One region of the Chryseobacterium sp. CS3K3.1 genome, then DNA from elsewhere that is predicted to be linked to it. Evidence: riboswitches for the same ligand, from Rfam matches in the RefSeq annotation. Region 1 holds a riboswitch; each other region holds the start of a gene.
What was found. Region 1 has a riboswitch for cobalamin ahead of metE (5-methyltetrahydropteroyltriglutamate--homocysteine S-methyltransferase). Riboswitches for the same ligand answer to the same signal wherever they lie in the genome.
Positions count from the first base shown of each region.

Region 2: another riboswitch for cobalamin. It lies ahead of AC5YGI_RS04530 (acyl-CoA thioesterase); the one in region 1 lies ahead of metE (5-methyltetrahydropteroyltriglutamate--homocysteine S-methyltransferase).
Region 3: another riboswitch for cobalamin. It lies ahead of AC5YGI_RS00185 (TonB-dependent receptor plug domain-containing protein); the one in region 1 lies ahead of metE (5-methyltetrahydropteroyltriglutamate--homocysteine S-methyltransferase).

Region 1 covers NZ_JCAKRV010000023.1:36,117-39,397, forward strand. Annotated here, with positions in the region: gene metE (5-methyltetrahydropteroyltriglutamate--homocysteine S-methyltransferase) at 1-2,073, opposite strand, end outside; cobalamin riboswitch at 2,250-2,435, opposite strand; gene AC5YGI_RS18915 (Lrp/AsnC family transcriptional regulator) at 2,631-3,092, shown strand; gene AC5YGI_RS18920 (hypothetical protein) at 3,176-3,281, opposite strand, start outside.
Region 2 covers NZ_JCAKRV010000003.1:122,613-125,893, forward strand. Annotated here, with positions in the region: gene AC5YGI_RS04520 (ATP-binding cassette domain-containing protein) at 1-370, shown strand, start outside; gene AC5YGI_RS04525 (hypothetical protein) at 401-1,201, shown strand; cobalamin riboswitch at 1,235-1,415, shown strand; gene AC5YGI_RS04530 (acyl-CoA thioesterase) at 1,532-1,915, shown strand; gene AC5YGI_RS04535 (HD domain-containing protein) at 1,973-2,563, opposite strand; gene AC5YGI_RS04540 (XAC2610-related protein) at 2,565-3,263, opposite strand.
Region 3 covers NZ_JCAKRV010000001.1:35,820-39,100, reverse strand. Annotated here, with positions in the region: gene AC5YGI_RS00195 (cytochrome-c peroxidase) at 1-211, shown strand, start outside; gene AC5YGI_RS00190 (transporter) at 224-1,171, shown strand; cobalamin riboswitch at 1,264-1,449, shown strand; gene AC5YGI_RS00185 (TonB-dependent receptor plug domain-containing protein) at 1,559-3,281, shown strand, end outside.

The DNA.
Region 1 (3,281 bases):
GAAATCTGCAAAAGCATTCAGCAGTTCCATCTGAGAACGGGAACACTCTATAGTAATCACATCAGCATCCATATCGGCAATGTTTTCAATAATATCGTTAAATTCAGAATAACACATATGCGTATGGATCTGGGTAGCATCTTCTACTCCGCTTGCTGAAATTCTGAAAGCTTCTACGGCCCATTTCAAATAGTTCTGCCAGTCTGCTTTTCTTAATGGAAGACCTTCTCTTATGGCAGGCTCATCAATCTGAATAATTCTGATTCCTGCTTTTTCCAGGTCCACCACTTCATCACGAATTGCCAAGGCAATCTGCTTACAAGTTTCTGAACGAGGCTGATCATCACGTACAAAAGACCACTGTAAAATGGTAACCGGACCTGTTAACATTCCTTTTACCCATTTTTCAGTCTGAGATTGGGCATATTGAGACCAGTACACCGTCATCGGAGTTGGGCGGGAAACGTCACCGAAGATCACAGGTGGTTTTACACAACGGCTTCCGTAGCTTTGTACCCAACCGTTTTGGGTGAATACAAATCCTTCCAGCTGTTCTCCGAAGTATTCCACCATATCGTTACGCTCAAATTCTCCGTGAACCAATACATCAATTCCGATGTCTTCCTGCCAGCGGATTGTTCTTTGCGTTTCCTCTTTCAGTAAAATATCATATTGTTCTGCTGTCAGTTCTCCTTTTTTGAATTTGGCTCTCCAGCTTCTCACTTCTGCGGTTTGCGGGAATGATCCGATCGTAGTGGTGGGGAACAAAGGAAGCTGCAATACTTCCTGTTGCTCTTTTTTACGGATTTTGAAGGTGTTTGTTCTCTGAGCATCTTTTTCTGTAACAGCATTGGCTCTTTGTTTTACCTGATCATTATGGATAAGAGAAGAAGTTCTTCTACTCTCAATTGCTTTTTTATTTTCTTCAAATGCTTCAAAAATCTGTTCATTTTCCGTTCCGGAAGCCAGTTCTTTAAGAGTTACTACTTCTTTTACTTTTTGTTTAGCAAAAGCCAGCCAGTTCTTAATTTCCGGGTTAAGATTGGTTTCAAAATCCAGGTCACAGGGTGAATGAAGCAATGAGCATGATGGTGCAATGAAAATTCTTTCAGATCCTAATTTTTCAACCGCTTTACTGATGAAAGACAACGACTTTTCATAATCATTTTTCCAGATATTTCTACCGTCAACCAGTCCTAATGAAAGGTTTAAACTGTCCGGAATAACATTCAGAATATCATCCAGCTGCTCAGGATTTCTAACCAGATCAACATGCAATGTATTGACAGGAAGTGAAACGGCAAGTGAAGTATTGTCTTTTAATCCGTCAAAATAGGAAGCCACAATAAATTTCAGTTTCGGGAAACGTTTTCTGATTTCGGCATACACATAACGGTAAGTTTCTTTGGCTTTCTCTGTTAAATCCAATGCCAGGAAAGGTTCATCAAACTGAATCCATTCTGCACCCTGCTCCTGAAGTTTGGTTAAAATCTCTATATAAACAGGAAGAAGATTTCCGGCCAGATCCAGTTTATCAAACCCTTCTTCTTTTTCTTTTCCTAATAACAGATAAGAAACCAGCCCGATAATAACCGGTTTCGCATTGATTCCAGCTTGTTTTGCTCCTGCAAATTCATTGAAAATTTTGTCTGAGCTCAGCTTAAACTGTTGATTTTTATAAAATTCCGGAACGATGTAATGATAGTTGGTATCGAACCATTTGGTCATTTCCATGGCAGTGATATCCAAGCCGTCCTTCTGATAGCCTCTTGCCATCGCAAAATAAAGATCCAGCTCAGTATTGTTTTTTTTAAGCACCACTTCATGGTACCGTGTTGGAATGGCACCTACGACAAGACTCATATCCAATACCTGATCATAATATGAAAAATCATTACATGGGATAAGATCTATTCCTGCTTCTTTCTGAATATTCCAGTTTTGACTGCAGAGAGTTCTTCCGGTATTCAGAAGTTCTTCCAAAAGGATTTTACCTGACCAGTACTGCTCGCAGGCTTTTTTGAGTTCTCTTTTGCTACCAATACGCGGATAGCCAAGAATGTGAGTTTGCATTTTTTTAAACTTTTTAATTAAACTTATTGGGAAGTCCTTTACAATGCTTCGTTATGTTTTGCGGAAAAAGTTTCAGGAAAATAGTGACATAGCAGACAGCGTAATTTCCTTTAAAAAAGAAAATACCCGAATCCGATATATCATCTGTATGACCCAAAGCTTCAGCCCGCGAAAGCATTGTCAATTCAGTAAAGGCAGGTCTCCTGACTTGTAACAGTTTCCGTCATCCTTCCCGCTTTTGGCAGTGGATCTGCAAGGACAGAAACTTTTGGTGGGTTACTTACAGTTGCGCGACAGTTCGTGATTTGCACACGATTCCCTATTAATCTACCTTAAGTAAAACCTTTCCTGTTTGATGAAGTATCTGTAAAGAACTGTACTTTTACCTTTAACAAAGGTTATCAGTAAAAGTTTTTAATTTTGTGTAAAATTAGTAATACAGAATAAAACCACAACTGGAAACAAATAATTAAGCAAATTAAACTTCAGGAATTAAAAATAAAAGCATATAATTCTTTATATTTGACTGTTTTAATCATTTAAAAGAATAATATTCTGTGGAACAACTCGATGATAAGGATGTACAGCTGCTCAGGCTCCTCCAGAAAAACGCTAAACTTACCGTTAAAGAGCTCGCTAAAGAAGTGAACCTTTCTACTTCACCGGTTTTCGAAAGGGTCAAAAGGCTTGAACAGGAAGGTTTTGTTAAAAGATATGCGGCAGTTCTTGATGCTGAAAAACTGAACCGTGGATTTACGGTGTTCTGCCAGATCAAACTTAAAATCCACGACCGGTCCGTGGGGTATGATTTTGTAAAAGAAATTTTAGAAATTGAAGAAGTTGCGGAATGTTACAATATTTCCGGAGATTTTGATTTCCTTCTGAAAGTGCAGGTGCGGGATATGAAACATTATCAGGATTTTGTATTCAATAAGCTTGGATCTGTGGATTCCATAGGGAGTACCCACAGTACGTTTGTGATGGCTGAGGTAAAGAATAACCATGGGCTGACGATATAGATTTCTTTTAAAGTTAACGCCGTCTGAGGATAAAAAAATCCGTCAATAATGACGGATAGTATAATTATTTTGTTTTTTAGTACTTAATTGGCAGCCGGATCCGTAAGTTCTGTTGTTAAACCTATTGATTTTAACAGGTTCTTACTGTCGAAAAGCAATGTTGTATAATGTTTCCCTTTTTTAAAAACC
Region 2 (3,281 bases), on a different contig from region 1:
TTTTTGCAATAAGAAAAATACAGATCTGTTATTGACTTCAGATCTGATCCGTCCTTTTTTGTCAGAAAAACCTAAAAATCTTTCCAGAGGTGAGCAGAGAGTCATTGAAGCTTTAATGATCATTTATTCTGAAGCTGATTTTGTTTTACTGGACGAACCTTTCCATAGCCTTTCTCCGAAAATTTCTGCAGCATTGAAAGCTGCAATCATTGAACAGTCTGCGTATAAGGGATTCATTATTTCTGATCATAATTATCAGGAAGTTCTTGATATTTCACACCAAATATTTCTTCTGTGTGAAGGCTATCTGAAACAAATACAAGATTTAAAAGAACTGCAACGGTATAATTATCTTCCGAAAAGCATTTAATTTATATATTTGAGGGATCAAAAAATTTTCATGATGACTTTCATAAATAAAGCATTCTATTTATCCGCATTCAGTATTTTATCTATTGCTTTTGTAAAAGGGCAGACTAAAGTTCCTTTTGGAGTGGTAAAAGCTGAAGAAGGATATGCCAACGTACGCGTACATAAAGACGATTATCGAAAAATTGTAGACAAGATCCGTATGCGTAAAGGCGATGTATTCGTTTATGTAAAGCCAGCTCCCGGAGAAACGGAATGGATATGGATTAAATATCCCGAGAAACAGGATGACGACAAACCTTTTGTGCGTTATGAAACTCTTGATAAAGAAGGAATGGTGAATAAAGGACGTATTGCCTATGTAGACCAGCTTCCCGCCTATACTCCATCCAGATCCAAAAACGGAAGATCCCTTATTTTCACAGACAATTCTGATCCTAAGATTCCTACTGCCCAAAGAAGCAAAGTGGTGATTGATATTTATCCGTCTAATGCAGGATACCGCAAAAAGGAAAAAGATGCAGATGGAAAAATTCTTACGATTGATAAAGTAAAACCATGGGGAATTGGAAATGATCTTCCTGAAGGAATGACCGAAATCAAATCCATCAGAGTGCAGCAGCCCGGAAGAGGTTCTGTTTTTGTAAGGGAAGCCATCAAAAACATGTTCCAGCCTACCATGGATTTTGAGAACATCGGGGTAACTTCTCTCGACAATGATAATATTTTCCTTTATATGATCAATGGTTCAGGAGAAAACAGATATACAACACTCTGGACAATTAAGAAGGGAAGAGTAATCAGCCAGATTATTTATCATAATCCGGAATAAATTCATTATTTTTGCATTCGAAAAGTTTTACGCTTATTCATCACAGAAATTGGTTCTGCATCACTGCAGATTAAAAGGGAACCGTGTGAAAATCACGGACTGTCGCGCAACTGTAAAGTAACTGAAGTCTTTATCAAAGATCCACTGTGCGAGGCATGGGAAGGAGATAAATGATGTTACAAGTCAGGAGACCTGCCTTTTTCTTAAACATGTAACTTTCGCGATTTGAAGTTGTATTGATCTGATGGATTGTTTCAGGAGTTCTATAAGTTCCTGTCATTATTCTGTTGTTTTAGTATCCTTTCATTTCGCTTTAATTAATAATGATATATGACTACAGAAGAAAGAATTGAAGCATCCGAAACCAGAATCTTTAAAGCGGTTTTCCCTAACACAACCAATCATTACGATACCCTTTTTGGAGGTACTGCGATGCAGCTGATGGATGAAGTAGCTTTTATCACCGCAACCCGTTTTGCCAGAAAAAGAGTGGTAACCGTGAGCAGTGATAAAATCGATTTCAAAAAACCTATTCCTGCCGGAACTATTGTGGAACTGATAGGGAAAGTTTCCTACGTGGGAAAAACCAGTATGAAGGTGAATGTTGAAATTTACACGGAGCAGATGTACTCCTATGAAAGAGAAAAAGCTATTGTAGGTGATTTTACTTTTGTAGCCATCGACGAATTCAAGAAACCAATCCAGATACTATAAATAATAAAGCTTCGGGCTGCCTTTGGCCGCCCGAAGCTTTAAATATTTTCATTGACATTATTTCAATACCTTTTCTGTTTCCAGACTTCTGTTCAGTAAAAGCTCAAAAGCCTCTCCCATTTCGTCCGATGCTCTGCTGATTGCATTTTCAAGCATATTCCGGATCTGTCTTTCCGTCACTCCGGCTTCTGTCCAGCTCTTTCCTGTAGTATGGGAATTTAAAATAAACGGCATAATTCTATCGATTCCACAAGCAAAAATAGCATCCGGAGTTTTCTCTTCTTCAAACTCCAGCCACAGGTTAAAAAATTCTGTACGTAAAGGCTCATCCAGAATTCCAAAGATCTTTTGGGCTGAAGCTTTCTCTCTTTCAAACTTTCCGACCATAGCTTTTTCATCAAAAATAAAAGTGTCTCCGGCTTCTATTTCCACAAGATCATGAATGGAAAGCATTCTTATCACCCTTAACAAATCAATATCAGCCCGGTTTTTAGCATATGGATAAAGGATCTGGGCAAGAATAATGATCTGCCAGGAATGTTCAGCCGTATTCTCTCTCCGGGAATCGTCTGCATTATAATTTCTTCGTTGTACATTTTTAAGCGCATCTACTGCCAGAATAAAATCTATCTCTTTCTGAATTTTCATCTTACTTTTTATTTCTGTTATATTGATCTGCCGGATATACCTTTGTTCTGGTAATCCATTTATTATTGATCTTTTCTTTCGTTATGACCTTTACCTGATCCTCATTGGTCATATCTTCCTCTTTTTCCAGCACTCTATCCAGTCCTTTGTTCGGAATAACGGCATATTCTGTTGTAAAAATCCTGCAACAACCGGACTTACCGTAGGAAATAAGACGCTTCCGTTTAGCATCTGTTTCAAAAAAATCAAAACCGTTTGAGCCAAGGTCTGTAAGTTCTTCACTTTTTACAAATGCCATTTTTGTAGCATTGAATACATAAACATCATAAGAAGCCGAACTGTAATTTCCCATATTTCCGTTTCTTATTGCTACATCTTCGGTACCGTCAAAATTAAAATCATCTACAATTACACTACGCTGATCCTTTGAAAGCGGAATCAATTTCCCGCGAACCGGTTTTTGGCCTTGTTCCGCATATACAACAAGATCATCAGAAACAAAAGTCTGTACTTTGCTGTTTTTATGGTCAAACAGTTCCACCGTTCCTTTTCCTCCACATCGGTCATCGTAACAGTTTTCGGTCTGAATGACTGCATCATAGTTCTTTGATACATTTTTAATTTCAAACTGATACTGCCCGAAACAGAGCGGCCCCAAAAGAAATACTGATAAGTGCCTGTACTTATTTAAAATAGTCATGGTAATAGGAATGATTTG
Region 3 (3,281 bases), on a different contig from region 1:
TTATATGCATGACGGAAGATTTTACACCTTAGAGGCGGTACTTAATTTCTATTCGGATCAGGTGGAAGATAATGCCAATCTTGATCCTCAGCTGAAACAGAACGGCCACATAGGAATTGCCATGAACAGCCAGGAAAAACAATACATCATTGCATTCCTGAAAACATTATCGGATAAAAGTTTCATATCCAATCCAAAATTTGCAGAATAATTTATAAAAAACATGAAGAAGATTATAGTGATAGTAAGTTTGATCCTGTTTAATCAGTATCAGGCGAAAACGATTAGAGACAGTGCGTATATTGCTCCCGAAACCTTTAGCAGATTCGATTTTGATGATGATTGTGATGCCTGTGGTTGTGCAGCAGGAAACGGATCTTCCGGTTTTGAATCTTTACTGAATCCGCAGTTTATCGGGATCAAATACTTTGCGCAGCATTATAAAGCGAAAGAGAACTTATTTGTAAAAGATCTTACCCAGGATCAGTATTTCAATACGCTGCAACTTTGGGGGAAAGTTCCACTGACTAAAAAACTGAGTGTTTATGCGAGCCTTCCATTCCATTTTCATGAAAAGAAAACCATGCAGGGAGATATCAGAATCAATGGAATAGGAGATTTAAACCTGATGGGAATTTACCAGCTGATGAGCTCTAAAGATAATTTCCATCATCTGAGCGGAGGTTTGGGTGTGAAAATTCCTCTCGGGAAGTTTGATGAAAAAGGGGCATCCGGTGTCAACCCAAGCTTTCAGCTGGGAACTGGCAGCTGGGATTATCAGGCGGCTTTGAATTATAAGTTTCAGAAAAATAAAGTAGCCGTACTGGTGAATACAGATTACACCATTAAAACAGAGAACAGGAAAAATTACCGTTTTGGAAACCAATGGAATTATGCAGCAACAGGTTTTTATCAGGTTGCAGGAAATGAAAAATCTATATTCTCTGTAAAAACTGGAGTTCAGGGAGAAGTTTATGCTCAGAATAAACAGTTTGATGAAGCATTGCCGAACACTGCAGGAAGTGCCTTGTATGGAAAATTAGGTTTTGAAGCCTCTTATAAAAAGCTGAGCCTGGGAAGTGAAGTCATGCTTCCCATGTACACGCGCCTGGCGGGAGGAGATATTGAAGCTCAATCAAGATTCAGTATTTTTCTGAATATTGGAATTTAAAAGGAAACCCTTGTTGAAATCATGTTAAAGCTCCTTCGGGAGCTTTAATTGTTTATAAATCATGATTTTAGTTGGGGATTAGGAATAATTATTTATCTTTGCCGGAATTTGGTGAGCCGTAAAAAGCTCTTAAAAGGGAATCCGGTGAAAATCCGGAACAGACCCGCTGCTGTAAGCTCCGCACCAAAGTTTTTGAAGAATATATCCACTGTTTTTTTAATGGGAAGGATTTCAAAAATGGAGTAAGTCAGAAGACCTGCCAGACAATAATCGTTTGACGCTTTCGTGGAATAAAGCTTAGGACATCAATGATTGTGTGCAGTGACAGCTGTGCTTTGTCGTTGTATTCTTATACCCATTAGCGTCTTCATTACCCTAAATGAGCTAATGGCGGCAAAACTAACTACTTCTGCAATTCAAAAAGCTGTTTTCACAATATTGGTGATCACATCTCAACTTTTGTTTTCCCAAACCAAGAAAAAAGATAGTCTTCAGGAAGAGACGATTAAAGGGATCAATCTTTACAAAAAGAATTTTAAAGAAATTATTCCTGCACAAATCCTGCAGGGTGAGCAGCTGGAGAGGCTTAACAGTCATTCTGTCGCAGATGCGTTGCGGTATTTTTCAGGAGTTCAGATTAAAGATTATGGAGGATTGGGTGGTTTGAAAACCATCAACATCCGAAGTATGGGAAGCCAGCATGTAGGTGTGTTTTATGATGGAATTCAATTAGGAAATGCCCAAAACGGGCTGGTGGATCTTGGACGATATTCTTTAGACGATCTGGAAGAAATATCATTGTACAACGGACAGAAAAGTGAGATTTTTCAACCTGCAAAAGACTTCGGTTCTTCAGGATCTATTTATTTACAGCCTAAAACACCCGTATTTAAAGGAAATAGAAAAACCAATTTGGTGATAAGGGCAAAAAGTGCATCTATTGATCTCTTTAATCCTTCATTCCGATTGGAACAGAAGATATCAGACAGAGTTTCTGCCAGCTTCAGCGGAGAATTTATGCAGAGTGACGGAATTTACAGGTTCCGGTACGCGAAGAAATATCCTGATGGGCAGCAGGCGTACGATACCATCGCTAAAAGACAGGACTCAGATATCAAAGCAAAACGGTTTGAAACTTCTCTCAACGGAACTTTAAATAACGGAAGCTGGAATATCAGAGGGTATGGTTATATTTCAGATCGTGGAATGCCGGCTCCCATTGTGAATGGCCGTTTTGGTGGAAGAGGAGCCAGACTTTCAGATGAAAATTATTTCGTACAGGCCAATCTGAGAAAAAAACTGTTCCCGAAATTTGAAACACAGCTGAAAGCAAAATTTGCCTACGATTATACCCATTTTATGGATACGGTTCGTTCGCAGTCTATTATTTATACTGATAATACTTATATCCAGCAGGAGCTTTATCTTTCCTCATCCAATATTTACTCAATCACTCCCAATTGGGATGTCAGTCTGAGTGGAGATTTTCAGTACAATAATCTGGATGCCAATCTGGATAATTTTTCTTATCCTATCCGTTACACTACCTTGGTAGCATTGGCAACGACCTATCAGTGGAACAGATTCAAAATTTTGGGAAGCCTTTTAGGAACTTTTACTTTTGAAGAAGTAAGAAAAAACAAAAGACCGGGAGATGCCAGAGAGTGGACGCCTGCTGTTTTTATGAGCTATCAGCCGGAAAAAATTCCAGAGCTTACTCTAAGGGCTTTCTATAAAAGAATTTTCAGACTTCCAACCTTTAATGATCTGTATTATACCAATATCGGAAATACTTACCTGAAACCTGAATTTACCCATCAGTATGATGTAGGATTTACCTATCAGAAGAATTATACCAACCGTCTCTTTAAGACCTTTTATGCTAAAGTAGATGGTTACTACAACAAAGTACAGGATAAAATTGTAGCGGCCCCTAACGGAAGCATGTTCCGCTGGCTGATGATGAACCTGGGAATGGTTGAAATCATTGGTGCAGATGTGAATGTGCAGACAGAACTTCAATTGGGAAAAGTTACTCTTAGACCGTTGCTGTCCTACACTTATCAAAGTGCAAGAGACATGAGTGATCCTGAAGATACTTTTTACCGCA